DNA from 4 places in the Devosia sp. P1_H9 genome. Region 4 is predicted to be linked to each of the others. Evidence: predicted binding sites of a transcription regulator. Region 4 holds the regulator's gene; each other region holds the start of a gene.

Evidence for each region. Region 4 encodes LexA, which represses DNA repair genes until DNA is damaged. Its sites were predicted from a motif close to TGTTCNNNNTGTGTTCNG; they were not measured.
Region 1: AC1DYL_RS15165 (DUF763 domain-containing protein) is a predicted target of LexA. The motif match lies at 2,799-2,816, and genes of this name have one in related genera.
Region 2: AC1DYL_RS10625 (ImuA family protein) is a predicted target of LexA. The motif match lies at 1,890-1,907, and genes of this name have one in related genera.
Region 3: AC1DYL_RS14115 (2'-5' RNA ligase family protein) is a predicted target of LexA. The motif match lies at 1,780-1,797, and genes of this name have one in related genera.

The regions. Positions count from the first base shown of each region.
Region 1 is NZ_JBFUCQ010000007.1:63,830-67,552, forward strand. Features, by position in the region: gene AC1DYL_RS15155 (MBL fold metallo-hydrolase) at 1-463, shown strand, start outside; gene AC1DYL_RS15160 (transporter) at 607-1,500, shown strand; gene AC1DYL_RS15165 (DUF763 domain-containing protein) at 1,502-2,764, opposite strand; gene AC1DYL_RS15170 (autotransporter outer membrane beta-barrel domain-containing protein) at 2,965-3,723, opposite strand, start outside.
Region 2 is NZ_JBFUCQ010000004.1:429,192-432,914, forward strand. Features, by position in the region: gene ppa (inorganic diphosphatase) at 1-504, opposite strand, end outside; gene AC1DYL_RS10615 (hypothetical protein) at 630-1,199, shown strand; gene AC1DYL_RS10620 (tellurite resistance TerB family protein) at 1,325-1,756, opposite strand; gene AC1DYL_RS10625 (ImuA family protein) at 1,932-2,789, shown strand; gene AC1DYL_RS10630 (Y-family DNA polymerase) at 2,674-3,723, shown strand, end outside.
Region 3 is NZ_JBFUCQ010000006.1:331,568-335,290, forward strand. Features, by position in the region: gene radA (DNA repair protein RadA) at 1-834, opposite strand, end outside; gene AC1DYL_RS14115 (2'-5' RNA ligase family protein) at 1,080-1,724, opposite strand; gene AC1DYL_RS14120 (FAD-dependent monooxygenase) at 2,052-3,551, shown strand; gene AC1DYL_RS14125 (hypothetical protein) at 3,644-3,723, shown strand, end outside.
Region 4 is NZ_JBFUCQ010000002.1:21,984-25,706, forward strand. Features, by position in the region: gene AC1DYL_RS03130 (2-dehydro-3-deoxygalactonokinase) at 1-768, opposite strand, end outside; gene lexA (transcriptional repressor LexA) at 1,041-1,763, opposite strand; gene AC1DYL_RS03140 (hypothetical protein) at 2,066-2,614, shown strand; gene AC1DYL_RS03145 (sensor histidine kinase) at 2,670-3,723, opposite strand, start outside.

The DNA.
Region 1 (3,723 bases), on a different contig from region 4:
CAAATGGGTGCCGACCTTCCCTCGGGCGAGCTATCTCATCGGCCGGCAGGAATACGATTTCTGGAAAGGCGTCGACGAAGCCGAACAGGTGGCGGCGATGGCAGACAGCATCAAGCCGATCTTCGAGGCCGGCCTCGTCCAGCTGGTGGAGCAGGACCACGTGATCTCGCCGGAGATCCGGCTCACGCCGTCCATCGGCCACACGCCCGGCCATGTCAGCGTGATGATCGAGTCCGAGGGCCAGCGGGCGGTGATCACCGGCGACATGACCCACCACCCATGCCAGATGGCGCATCCCGACTGGATGCTCGCGGACGTCGACCCCAAGACCGCCGTGCTCACCCGCTCGCGCCTCTTTGCCGAATGGGCCGACCAGCCGATCCTCGTCATCGGCACCCACTTCGCGGCCCCCACCGCCGGCCACATCGTCCGCGACGGCGACGCATTCAGGTTCGTGGTGTGAGGGCCTTCGCTCCCCGGCGCGGAACGGTTATTGTGGACATCGTGCCACTCCTGCGCCGCTGCGCCTGTGGAACGTGGAGAATCTCTTTGGTACTCCTTCGCGGCCGGTGCACTGTACATCCGCTTGGGCTGTGGAGGGAAATCGTGCTCGCGAGATCAATTGCATTCGTGGTGGCATCATTCTTGATGATCACCGGTGCGCTCTCTCAGGATGGAGCGCGTGCCTATCATCTGCTTCCTGAAGGCACCGACATCATCAGCTTGACTGCGACGGGCCTGCACACGGAACTTCCCTCTGGCGTGTACGACGTGGGCGTCGTGACGCCGTCGTATCGCCAGTCGATCAACGTGTTCGGAAACGCCGGCGCCATTCTGATCGGCATGCCGATTGGCGGCTTGTCCGGCTCCCTCATGGGGGGCGTCATCGAGCAGAGCACTGGCCTCGTCCAGGGCGATCTCTTCGTGGGCGGCGTGTTGGGGCTCGTCGGGTCGCCATCGCTCTCGCCGATGGATTTCGTCCAGTACAAGCCAGGTTTTCGCGCCAACCTTGCCGCAAAGCTGTTCCTGCCGACCGGTGCCTATGACTCGGACCAGTTCGTGAACCTGGGACAAAACCGTTGGTCGCTGCAGGCCAGCGTGCCGATCAGCTACGTGCTGGCAGACTCGATGATCGACCCCGAGCTGATGACGTTCGAAATCGTCCCGTTCGTGCAGATCTTCGGTGACAACGAGGATACGCCCGGCCCGATCACTGTGACCAGCCAGGAGCCGATATGGGGGCTCGAGGGCCATATCACCCGCAACTTCAGCCCGACCGTGTGGGCTTCCCTCGACGGTGCCTACATCGCCGGCGGTGAGACCTCGTTCGACGGCGTCGCGCAGGGTGACGCACTGGAGACGCTTGCGCTCGGGGCAACACTCGGCCTGTCGCTTAGTCCGTCCGTTGCGCTGCGGTTGAGCTACGAGGAGTTCGTCTATTCAAGTGACCCGGATACGGCGGCCCGCGGCTTCAAGGCCACCTCGTCCTTCCTCTTCTAGCTCAGACCCGCATCTTGGCGCGGGCATAGGCGTTCGGCAGGTCGTCCATCACCGTTCGCCCGCCATATTCCGGGGCGCGACGGCGTTCTTCGGCGATGAACTCGTGGAAGCTCGGGCCGGTGGCGCCGGCTTCGAGCTGGCGCGACTGGCGGTCGAGGCGCTTGATCGCATCGAGCTCCTCGTCGCGGCCGAGCCTCGCCTTGCCCACCGCTGACTTCAGCACGCGGATGGTCTCGTCGTAGACCTTGAGCGGCACCGGGAAGGGATGGCCGTCCTTGCCGCCATGCGCCATGGCAAAGCGGGCAGGATCGGCGAAGCGGTGCGGCGCGCCGTGCACCACTTCGGCCACCTGCGCCAGCGCCCGTACGGTGCGCGCGCCGACGCCCGGCACCAGCAGCAGTTCGGTGAAATCGGTGGGTGCGCGGTCGGCCGCCGCGGCGAGGCTGCCGTGCAGCCGGCGCAGCATCACGTCCTTGGGGCGGATATCGTGATGCTCCGGCATCACCAGGTGCGGCAGCATCAACTGGTCATCCGCCACCGGCGCCGGCTCGGCGATCCCCTCGATACGGCCGACCTCTCGCACGATGGCATCCGGCCCCATGCCGCCCAGGATATCAACCTGCGAGGTCCGCGAGCGCGCCGCCCGCACGTCGGTCAGGTTGACGATCGTCCCCTGGCCCGCCCCCTCAATCGCCGCATGCGGCTGCTCGACGAAACTGCGCAACCCCTCGGAGCGCCAGTGATAGCGCCGCGCGGTCCTTGCATCGCCCTTCATCCCCTGCTGCACCACCACCCAGTGCCCATCATCGGCAACGATGAAGCCGTGGAGGTAGAGCTCGAACCCGTCCTGCACCGCAGCGCTGTCGACCTTCGCCACCAGCCGGCTGGCCTTGGCCAGCGCCGCGCCATCGAAGCCGACGCGGTTGCCGATCGCCACCAGTTCATCAGGGGTCTTGCGCGAATGCCGCCCGCGCCCGCCGCAGACATGCAGCCCAAGTTCGCGCTCCAGCGGCCGCAACCCGCCCTTCAGCGCGCCGATGACGCTGGTCGTGATGCCCGAGGAGTGCCAGTCCATGCCCATGACGGCGCCGAACGACTGGAACCAGAATGGATGCGCCAGCCGGCTCAGCAGCTCGTCCCGGCCATATTCCATGACGATCGCCTGGCAGATCACCGCCCCGAGCCGCGCCATCCGCTCGCTCAACCATTTCGGCACCCGCCCGCCATGCAGCGGCAGATCGGCGCTTCCGCCTCGATTGGCCATCGGTCAGTTCCTTGGTTCGATGGAACCTTACCACAGGAACAAACAGGAAACAAACCAGCTCGTGATGCGCGCCGACCCCCACCCCTGTCCCCTCCCCTCAACAGGGACGAAAGCCTCGACGTGCCTGTGATGGTCTCCCTCCCCATTCTTGGAGGGAAGAGACAGGAGCGGGGGTCAGCTCGTATCGGCGCACCCGCCTCCTAGAATTTCCCCGACAGCGTGAACTTCACCGCATGCACCGAGGCCTCGCCGCCGAACTGCCCCTGATAGCCGAGGTCAAGGCTCACCCCAGGTGCGAGCTCGGTGCCGAACCCTGCTTCCAGCAGCAAGGCGGTATCGCCGATCCCCGCCCCTGTCACCGTGAACGGCGAACCTCTGTCGAAGCCGTGCGTCGCCGACGGCTGGTCGCCTGCCATGTGCTGCATCCCGACCATCCCCCTGGCGTGCACCACCACCCCGTCGCCGAGTGTAAAATCCTGGGCCGCCTTCAGCCCGGCGATCAACACCGCAGCGCCAAGATCGCCCGAGGCGCCGGCAAGCGCCGCGTCGCCACCGCTCTCACGGTAGCTGCCGCCCGATTGCCCGATCAGTGCCGCGCGCACGAACGGCGTCAGCGTCGTCTCGCCGAGTTCGAACGCGTAGCCGAGTTCGCCAAACAGCTGCGCTGTGGTGGTGGTGTAATCCGCGGTCAGCGTCTCACTGAAGCCGGCAAAATCAGGCATGCGGGTCACCGACACCTGGTGCGAGGCCATGGCCGCGCCAAATGCCACACGCACCTCGCCCAGCGCCGCACCGCCATAGATGCCAAGCTGGTAGCTCACCGCCTCGGCCTGCGAGTCCCGCTCCGGTATCCGGATCGCGTCCGCGCCGGTGCCGGCCAGCACGCCCAGGAATACCTCGCGGCTCACCACTCCATCGACGCCAACCAGCAACCCGCCCGAGCCGTAGTCCAAACCGGC
Region 2 (3,723 bases), on a different contig from region 4:
TTCGAGAATCACCCGCCGCGCATCATCGACGCCGCCGAGCTTTTCGATCTTGGCCCACTTGCCGGGCTCGAGATCCTTGTAGTGGGTGAAAAAGTGCTTCACCCGCTCCAGCTGGATCGGCTGCATGTCGGTGATGTCGTTGATCCCGTCATACATCTTGGTCAGCTTCGACACCGGCACGGCGAGGATCTTCTCGTCGGTGCCGCCATCGTCTTCCATGAACAGGATGCCGAACGGCCGGCAGCGCACCACCGCACCCGGCACCAGCGGCCGCGAGTTCATCACGATCACGTCGAGCGGATCGCCGTCGCCGCAAAGCGTGTGCGGCACGAAGCCGTAATTCCCCGGATAGCGCATCGGCGTATAGAGGAACCGGTCGACGAACAGCGCCCCCGAGGCCTTGTCGATCTCGTACTTGATCGGCTCGCCGCCCAGCGGCACCTCGATGATCACGTTGAGGTCGTCGGGGGGATTCTTGCCGATCGGGATCGCGTCGATGTTCATTGGGTCTGCCTTAGGTCTATTTCGGCGGGTTGTGGCCTATCCGGGGCCATGATTGCAAGGCATACGAATGCGCGGGTGGCATGCGAAGCCCAGCGGTGTTCAAGACGTATTGAGGAGGTATTGCCGTGATCGGACGCATTTTCGCCAGTGCGCTTTATGTCGCTTGCATCGGCTGGGCCGGCTCGGCCAGCGCCCAGCAGATCGAATCTAGCTACACCGACCTCAACCTCAACGTCGATTGCACGGTGATCGAGTCCGATGACTTCGGCACCATGTGGGCTTGCCTCGGCCTCAAGGGCATCCCGGTCATGGTCACCGAGGGCGACCTGCGGATGTTCGTCTCCTACGGCCTCACCTCCACCACCGAGAAGGCCGCCGAGCAGACCCTCAACCCATTCAACCACCTGGGCGACAAGATCGAGTGGCGCGTCTCCAACGCCGAGGGCTACTTCAAGCCCTTCGCCACCATCCTCCGCTTCTTCACCCAGGGTGAAGAGGGCAAACCCGAGGGCCAGGTGCTGGTCGTCACCAAAGTCACCCCCGGCGCCACCTGCCACATCGCCTATATCGACGCCCTCGCCAACCCCGACGCCAACGCCCTCGCCCGCAAAACCGCCGACGAGAAGGCAAAGGATTTCGACTGCGAGAAGAGCGAGCCCGAATATGTCGGCAAGTTCGAAGCCTGGAAGCGCTAAGCGCCCTGCACCAACGCGTCAGCCCGGCGAAGGCAGGGGCCCATCCTGATGCCTCGCCGGTCCTCAGCTAGCCGACAACCACCGGGTCATTCCCGCGAAAGCGCGGGAACGTTCTTTAAGCTGGTTCAAGCCCGCGCCATCTGGTTGCGCAGCACCGTGCGGTCGCGCGACGACACCCCGATCAGTTCGGCGATGCGCCATACCATGTTGTCCTCGAGCTCGTGGTTGCGCTTGTCGGCGAACACCACCTGCCACATCATCCGGATGATCTCGATCTTCTCGCTATCGTCCAGTGAACTCAGCGCCGAAGTGAAGCGGTAGAAATCCACCGATTCCTGGTCCCGCTTGGTCGCCTCGACGATCAGCTTGCGCACCTCGTCCTCGCCGAGCCCGTAGTAATCCATCAGCGTGCCCTCGAGCGCCTGCCGCTCGGCCTCGCTGACATTGCCGTCGATCGCCGCGAGGTGAACGAGCAAGGCCGCTACCGCCAGCTTCGGCTCCATGCTGAGCACAGTGGCATCGGGTCTCTGGAAGATGGAGCGCAGCGCATCGAACATGGGAGGAGTCCTTGGGTGGGTCGACGGAAGATAGGCACTCCCGCCCAATCGCGAAAGTGCCCGCATGCCGCAGCGCGAGGATGTGAGCACGGCGTGTGCTGACTCTTCTGCTTGACTCTCGACCGGACTCTGGTGTTCCCTATTTGTTCTAATTACTGACAACAGGGAGGCTCAGATGCCGGGCCTCGCACGCCACGATCTCGACGCCCTACGACTGAAAATCGCCGCCCTAGAAAAGCGCCCGCTGCTGGCGAAAGGCGCAGCGATGGTGGCGGAGGGGTTGGGAAAGGCTGCCAATGACGAGCAGGAGCTTGCCGATCCGCTGGAGGTGCTCGTCGCACCCAATGGACTGCTGCACGAGGTGTTTGCCGATGAGCAACGCCAGAGCGGCGCCGCGCTGGGCTTCGCCTTCGGGCTCGCCCGGCAGCTGCTGACCACCGAACGGCAGGCGATCCTCTACCTGCAGCTGGTAGGTGAAGGCCAGGAGCTGGGGCTGCCTTATGGCGCGGGGCTGCAGCAGTTCGGCATCGATCCGGCGCGGTTGGTGATCGGCCGGATCGAGAGCGTAACCGAGTTGCTCTGGGCAATGGAGGAAGCAATTGCCTGCCGTGCGGTCGCCGGGGTCATCGCCGATCTCGCAAGTCACCCCAAGGCACTCGATTTCACCGTGTCGCGCCGATTGAGCCTCCGTGCAGCTGCGGCCGGCACCTCGGCGTTCCTCATCCGCTACGGCCGGGGACGCGAGGCGAGCGCAGCAAAACTGCGCTGGCGGGTTTCGCCGGCAATGAGCGGTGAGGTGCCGTTCGATCCGCGCGCACCCGGCCCGCCCCGCTTCCAGATCGAGATCGAAAAAGGCCGGCTCGGCGACAAGACGCAACGAGCCGAAGGCAAAAGCATGCTTGTGGACTGGACAGAAAATGGTTTCGTTTCAGTCGAACCCGAATACCGCACCGGAGCTGCTGTTCACCGAACGGCGCCGCCATCTCGCCCTGTCGTTGCCACGCTGGGCGACCGACTGTCTCAGGCGGGCTGATCCGGCACTCGCCCGCTCGACCCGCCCGCTGGCCCTGTGGGAGAAGCAGAAGGGCGCCATGCGTCTCGCCGCGGTGGATGCCGCGGCGGCTAAGGCAAACCTGACATCCGGGCAGAACCTGTCGGACGCGCGCGCACTGGTGCCGGAGCTCGAAGTCCGCGAGATCGACCGGGCCTATATCGAGCAGGTCTTCGCTGATTTTGCCGATTGGCACTCCAACGCCAGCCCGATTGTCGCCGTTCACTCGGCGGCGGCGCCCTACGGTGACCTGGTCCTCGACATCACCGGGGTCGCCCACCTGTTTGGCGACGAGGCAAAAATGCTGGAAGTGCTGGTCAACCGGCTGCGCACCCTGGGCTTCACTGTCTCCGGCGCCATCGCCGATACGGTTGGGGCCGCCTGGGCTTTGGCGCATTTCTCACCTGGCAGCATCGTTCCAAAGGGCGAAACCGAAACGGCGCTCGCCACCCTGCCGATCGTCGGCTTGCGGCTCGAAGAGTCTCAGGTTTCGGGGCTCAACCAGATGGGGCTCAAGACCATCGGGCAGCTCTATGGCCGGGATCGGCGGGCCCTGCAGGCCCGGTTCGGGGAATCGCTGATCCTCAGGCTCGACCAGGCGCTGGGCCGGATCGAAGAGCGGATCACCCCGCGGCTGCCGATTGCCGAATATTATGCCGAGCGCCGTTACGCCGAGCCCATCGGCTACATGGACGACGTGCTGATGACGGCCCGCGATCTCGCCATCCAGCTCGGCCTGCGCCTCGAGTCCGAAGGACTGGGCGCGCAGACCTTCCACCTGCTGCTCTACCGGGTCGACCACAAGGTGATGAACCTCACCATCAATGCTGGCCGGGCGACGCGCGATCCCAACCACATTGCCCAGCTGTTCGTGCACCGGTCGGAGCGCCTCGAAGGCGAGTACGATGCCGGCTTC
Region 3 (3,723 bases), on a different contig from region 4:
GTTGGCGACTTCGCGCAGACCGAGCGTCGACATCTCGAACACCCCGATCTCGTCGGTCGCGCCGTAGCGATTCTTCATGCCGCGCAGGATGCGGAAAGTGTGGCTGGCATCGCCCTCGAAATACAGCACCGCGTCGACCAGGTGCTCGACGACGCGCGGACCGGCGATCTGCCCGTCTTTGGTGACATGGCCGACCAGCACGACGGCGGCGCCGGATTTCTTGGCAAAGCGCGTCAGCGCCTGCGCCGAGGTGCGCACCTGCGTCACCGTGCCGGGCGCGCTCTCGACCCGGTCGGTCCACAGCGTCTGGATCGAATCGATGATCACGAGGTCTGGGGCAGGGCCGTTCTGCAGCGTGGCGAGGATGATCTCGACATTGGTCTCGGACGCCAGCAGCACTTCGCGATCGCCTAGCCCCAGCCGCTGCGCGCGGAGCCGGATCTGCGCCACTGCTTCTTCGCCCGAGACATAGACGACGCGCCGGCCGCGCTCGGCCATCGCCGCGGCGGCCTGCAGCAGCAGAGTAGATTTGCCGATGCCCGGGTCGCCACCGACGAGGACCGCGGAGCCCATCACGAAGCCGCCGCCGGTGACCCGGTCGAGCTCACCGATGCCGGTGACGACGCGTGCCGCGGTCTCGGTTTCACCGGCCAGCGGCAGCAGCGCGATCGGGCGCCCGCCGGCGACAGCCGATTTCGGCCCGGCGCCGACACCGGAATCGACGATCTCCTCGACGATGGTGTTCCACTCGCCACACGCTTCGCACCGCCCCTGCCAGCGTGTGGTTGCCGCGCCGCAGGCCTGGCAGACATAGGAGGTTTTGGTACGCGCCATGTGATGCCCCGACAGGCGATGAGAGGTAGCGGAGTATCGGCGCAAAGGCAAGAACGAAGAGTGAACGATACTGTGCCGAGACATCCGACAGCCCGCGGCTTCCGAATGCGCAAGTGGTCGAGCGGCGTCGCGACCTTCAACCTAGGCGTCGTGGCTCCGCTCACCCCACGCATCCTCCCCGTCACGGGGGAGGTGCCGCATCGAGTGTTCGGCGCCCATGGTGCCGGTCGAGGGATCGGGAGTGATCAGGGGCGAGCAACCGCTGCCGTGTCGCGGTCGGCCCTTGGCCACTCTCCGATTACCTCATATCGGCCTTGTCCATAGAAGCTCCGCACCAGTGCGAAGCCCTCGACGCGCAGGGTTGGCGGGTTTTCGAGCACCGTTTCGGGGGCGCTGACCCGGTCGTAAAGGAGGGTGAGGTGGAAGGCCTCGCTCGGGTCCGAGCGGGGCTCGAAGCCGCGCTCAAGCATGCCCCAGCGCAGCAGGCGCGACAGGTCGACCAGTGGCGTATCTGATCCGGGCGTCAGCGCCATCGGTGGCGCGCCGACGCGGCGTTTGACGCTCATCAATCTGGTCAAGGCGATGTCGAACGGCGTGAAGCCGATCGAGTCGCCGGTCGCCATTGCGGTCGCGAGATCCGGCCCCGACAGCTCCTGGTAGAAGCCGACGCCGACCAGCGAAATGTGGAGCGTCGTCGCCGGCAGCAGCGCGGCCGAGATGCCGTGCCGCCGCTGCTGATCGGTGACGATGGCCTGCAGCGCCGGCCGCAGCCTGCCGCCCACCAGCACGGCGAAAAACACCGGGTCGCGGCCCTGCCGCGGTGGCACCTTGATGGATTTGAACGGCCGGGTTTCGCTGGCAAACATCGACAGCTGCGGCAGATCGGTCATCTCATGGTCCTCCGTTTAGGGAGAAGCAGGGAACCATTGAGGCAAAACGCGAGTCAAGAACAAAACAGGAACATAGGCCTTGATGCCCGCCGTGCTGCTCCTGCACGGATTTCCGACCTCGGCGCTTTCGCGACGTCATCCCTCGTTGGTGAGGGAGGCTTACGTCGTGGCGCCCGATCTGCCGCCTCGCTCATGCGCGAGTTCATCGGGCGAACACAGCCGGCCCGGTAATCCTTATCTGGGGTGAAATGAGTTCAGTTCAAGAATTGGCAATCGTCGACTTATGCGTAAGTTCCGCAACCCTTGGCCAAGTCAGAGGAGCGAGGGATGACACCGCATGCAGTGGTAATCGCCGGAGGCGGTCCGACGGGGATGATGCTGGCGGGCGAGCTGGCGCTGGCCGGCGTCGATGTCGCCATTGTCGAGCGGCGGCTGGATCAGGATGTGCTCGGCTCGCGGGCAGGGGGGCTGCACGCCCGGACCCTCGAGGTTCTGGACCAGCGCGGCATTGTCGGGCGGTTCCTCGCCGAGGGACAGAAGGTGCAGGTGACCGGGTTTGCCGGGGTCATGCTCGACATCAGTGCCTTCCCGACACGCCACCCCTACACCCTCGGGCTCTGGCAGAAGCACATCGAGCGGATCCTCGGCGGCTGGGTCGGCGAGCTGGCGGTGACGAGGTATCGCGGCGTCGAGGTGACCGGCTGCACGCAGGACGACACCGGCGTGGACGTCGCGCTCAGCGATGGCCGGTCGCTGCGAGCGGACTATCTTGTGGGCTGCGACGGTGGGCGCAGTCTCGTGCGCAAGGCGGCGGGCATCGAATTCCCCGGATCGGATCCCACCGTCAGCAATCTGATCGCGCAGGCCGAGCTTGCCGAGCTGCCGCCAGAATGGGGCATCCGCCGCGATGCCATCGGCCTCCACTCCATCGGCCGGGTGGACTACCAGATCCGCGATGGAAAGATCGTCTATGCGGATGAAGGGCCGGTCGGCGTCATGGTGACAGAGCGGCAGCTGGGAGAGGCGGGTGAGCCCACCCTGGGCGATCTCAAGGAGGCGCTCATCACCGTCTATGGCACCGACTACGGGATCCACAGTCCCACCTCGATCAGCCGGTTCACCGATGCGGCCCGGCAGGCCGCTTCCTACCGGAAGGGACGGGTATTGGTCGCGGGCGATGCCGCGCACATTCATCCGCCCGATGGTGGACAGGGTCTCCAGACCGGCGTGCAGGATGCGGTCAATCTCGGATGGAAGCTGGCCCAGGTAATCAAGGCGACCTCGCCCGAAACCCTGCTCGACACCTATCACGCCGAACGTCACCCGGTGGGTGCACGCGTGCTGCAGCACACCATGGCCTCGGTCGCGCTGCGCCGTGAGGACGATCGGACGAAGGCGGTGCGTGACACCATGGCCGACCTGCTCGGCATGGAGGAGCCGCGGCTGCGCTTCGCCGGAATGCTGACGGGGCTGGGGGTTCACTACGACCTCGGCGAGGGCCATCCGCTGCTCGGCCGTCGCATGCCCGACCTCGATATCGTCACCTTTGGCGGCCCGCTTCGGGTGTTCAGCCTGCTGCATGGCGCGAGGCCAGTACTCCTGAACTTCGGCGCGCCCGGCGACCTGGACATCACGCCGTGGGCCGATCGGGTCCAACTGGTCGACGCCAGTTACTCGGGGTCGTGGGAGTTGCCGGTGGTTGGGGCGGTCAGCGCTCCCACCGCCGTGCTGGTTCGGCCCGATGGCTACGTCGCCTGGGTGGGCGAGGGAGGCCGGCAAGGCCTTGCCGAGGCGCTCACGACCTGGTTCGGCCCGCCCGTGGGCTAGATGCAGCAGGCGCCGACGGGGCTGGACTTACCCCGTCGGTCGAGGATCTCGGCCTCCGCCGGCACGATCCGCCACCAAGAGTAACCCTCGCCATGCCTGGCCCCGCGGATGGCGAGAGCGTCCGGCTGGCCATCCGGGGATATTGCGACGAGCAGATCGAGGAGAGCCGGTG
Region 4 (3,723 bases):
CTCGCCGATCCAGTCGCGCTGGCCCCCGATCTCGGCGCCGATCAACAGGCCCGAGAGGAAACCGGCACACCATGCCGGGCTGCGGCCCGACAGCAGGGAGCCGGCGCGGACCTTGAACAGCGTCGCGGTCAAGCGCTGGGGGCGCTCGAGCCCCTGGTCGAGACCGGCAGCGAAGCCGACATCACGATCTTCGCCCTCGAGCTCACCACCGAGCGAATGGCGCAGCACCGAGTGGGTGCGCAGCAGCTCGAAGATCTCGCCGGTCATAGCGCTGGAGAAGCGCTCCAGCTTGGTGCCGGAAAGCAGCGCCCACTTGCTGTGGGTGCCCGGCATAACCGCGAGGCCGGAGAAGTTGGGGATCAGTGCCGAGAGCCCAAGCAATTGGGTTTCCTCGCCGCGCATCACGTCCTCCGCACCCAGATCGCGGAGGCAGACGCCAGGCAGGATGCGCGGGTTGTGCGGGCCGGGCATGTCGGGCGCAACGGCGCCGGCAGCGATGCGACCGAGTTCGGCGGGGGCGTCGAGATAGGGGGCCTCGATCCAGCCCTGCCGCGCGCCCGCCATGCCGCAGATCAGTACGTCCTCGACGTCATCGGCGACGCCGTTGAGCAGTGAGGTCAGCACATCGGGGTATTGCTCGCGACTGAGACGGCCCATGCCGTCCGGCGATGAGCGGGAGAAGGCGATCTCACCGGCGGAATCTATTCCCCATGCCCGCAGATTGGAGGTGCCCCAATCGACGGCGACCCATTCGACCTGTCCTGCCAAAACCCTCTCCCTTGCGCCGCCAGTTTGCCGCGCATCAAGCCATGCCGCTACATCGCAATCGGGAAGGTGGTCCACTCTCCTGGTATGATCGCGAAAGCCGCTCGCAGGCGGCGCCTCAGATCCGATGCGCCACTTGCTGCCAGCGGCGCGGAACGTAACGTCTTTGCCAGCCCAGCCCTAGTGCAATTGTTGTCCGCAGCGTCCGGATTCATAAGAAAAAGGGCCGGCTGAGGCAGCCGGCCCGAAGACCCGATTGGCGGCAGGTCAGGAGTTCAGTACTTGCGGAGCAGGCCAACCAGGCGGCCCTGCACCTTCACCCGGTCGGGCGGGAAGATGCGGGTTTCGTAGGCTGGGTTGGCGGCCTCGAGCGCTACCGAGTTGCCGCGACGGCGCAGCCGCTTCAGCGTCGCCTCCTCGTCATCTACGAGGGCGACGACGATCTCACCGGTCGAAGCGGCGTCCTGTTTCTTGATGAGCACGGTGTCGCCATCGAAAATCCCGGCATCGATCATCGAATCGCCGCGCACTTCCAGGGCATAATGTTCACCCGCACCGAGCATCTCGGGCGGCACCATGATGGAATGGCTGTGGGTCTGGATGGCCTCGATCGGAGTGCCGGCGGCGATCCGGCCCATCACCGGGACGGTGACCGCGCGGTAGGCGTCGGCGTTGGCCACCTGAGCCGCGGGGCGTGCCGGCGGGGTCGCGACCCGGCCAAGATTACCCTCGATGACGCTCGGCTCGAAGCGCGCCTTGCGGCCGCCGAGCGATGGATTCATCGAGTCCGGCAGTTTGATCACCTCGAGCGCCCGGGCCCGGTTGGGCAGGCGCCGGATGAAGCCGCGCTCCTCGAGCGCAGTGATCAGCCGGTGAATGCCCGACTTGCTGCGAAGATCGAGCGCATCCTTCATCTCGTCGAACGAGGGTGGGATGCCGGATTCTTTCATCCGCTCGTGGATGAACATCAGAAGTTCGTGTTGCTTGCGCGTCAGCATGGCGGCCCCGTGAGCAGAATCGGAACAAAGACTGAACGTGTTATACGTGTTCCAGTTATGTTCTGCAATCGGACGATGAATATTGCGTTACGATGGCGCTCCTGACGCGCCGAAAGAGAGGACGCGTGGCCGCGAAATCCTCTCGACGTCGAGGCCTTGCGTTTCGTTGACCTGCTGTCCACCAGGGCATACCGTCGAGAGATTGGCGTGTCGAACCCGCACACCCCAACCTTCTCAGCTGGAGCTGTGCTCGTTTCCACGGGCCAGTGAACTGGACTGTTTCTGAGGAGGAAAACATGTCTATGAAGTCAAGCCGTTATGCCATATCCGCAATGATCCTGGGGATCTTGCTCAGCCCCACCGTGGCGGCCGAAATGACCGATGCGGAATTGGTCGCCAACGCGCTGTCGGCAGCGCCGGTGGCGGTGGGCCAGAATGCCACGGTCGTGAACTTCGATGCTCAGATGCAGATGAAGACGCTCAAGGAGGGAACGAACGGCTTTACCTGCATGCCGGACAACCTGGCTTCGCCCACCAATGATCCAATATGCGTCGATGCCGGAGGCATGGCGTGGTTGACGGCATATAGCGAGAAGAAGGACCCACCCGAGGGCGTGGTCGGTTTCGGCTACATGCTGCAGGGCGAGTCGGCGCCCGACAACGTGGATCCGTTCGCGACCGCGCCGCCTGCAGGTCACGACTGGATGGTCGATGGGCCGCACGTCATGATCTTCAACGTCGCAGACGAGATGCTGGCCGGCTATCCCAAGGAAGAACATCCCGACCACACCCAGCCCTATGTGATGTGGCCAAACACTCCCTATGCCCACCTGATGATCCCCGTGCACTGACGACGGGATTGACTGGCGCGTGCCGGCGCATTGGTCGGCGCGCGCCACGGCCGGACTATTGCGGCTCGGCCGGTAGGGTAAGCTGCACGCTGAAGCCTTTGCCAGGCTGCGATGCAACCGTCAGTTCGCCACCGAGCAGACCCGCGATCTCTTCGACTATGGGCAGCCCAAGGCCGGCTCCGGGCTTGTCGCTGTTGCCGCGGCTGAAGCGCTTGCGCACTGCCGCCAGCTGCTCGGCGGCGACGCCCTTGCCGGTGTCGGCCACCTGCAGCACCACCACGCGGTCCCCTGTGGCGACGCCAACCGTCGCTTCAGAACCAGGTCCGGCGTAGGCGATGGCGTTCTCGATGAGGTTGCTCAGCAGTTCACCGAGCAGCATCGGGTCGCCGCGGACCAGCGCCGGTCCTTCGCCCTCGAGGCCAAGATCGATGTCGGCGGCATGGGCCCGGACGACATAGTCGCCTGTGCGCTCCCGGGCGAGCTCGAACAGATCGACAACCTGGAACTGCAGCCGATCGGACGCAGCCTCGTCGATCCTGGCGAGGAGCAGCAGTTGCGCGAGGACGCGCTCGGCGTGCACCACCGCGGCATCGGCGGTGCGGGCCGCCTCCCGTGCCGCGGCAGGGCTATCGGCGCGGAGCGCCAGCGCCAACTGAGTGCGGATGATGGTGAGCGGCGTGCGGAGCTGATGGCTGGCATTGCCGGTGAAATGGCGCAGGGCATCGAGAGCTGACGACAGCCGCGTCATGAACGAGTTGATCGTGTCGACCAGGCCCTGCACCTCGCGGGGAACCTCCTGTTCGATGGGGCTGAGGTCATCGAGGGCCCGCCGCGAGATGGCGTCGCGGAGGCGATAGAGTGGGGCGAGCGAGAAACCGACGGCCAGCCAGAGGATCACCGCGGCGGCGAGGATGAGCAGCGCAAGGCGAATGGCAGAGCGGAGGAGCAGGGTCTGGGTCAACTGCGTGCGGGCGATGGTGGTCTCGGCGACAGTGACCGTGAACGGGATGGCGCTGACGCCGGAGGATGCTGCGCGTCGCAGCACGGCCACGCGGATCGGCTCACCGCGGAAGCTGGCGTCCGAATAGGCGATGTCGGCCGTCGCTGCA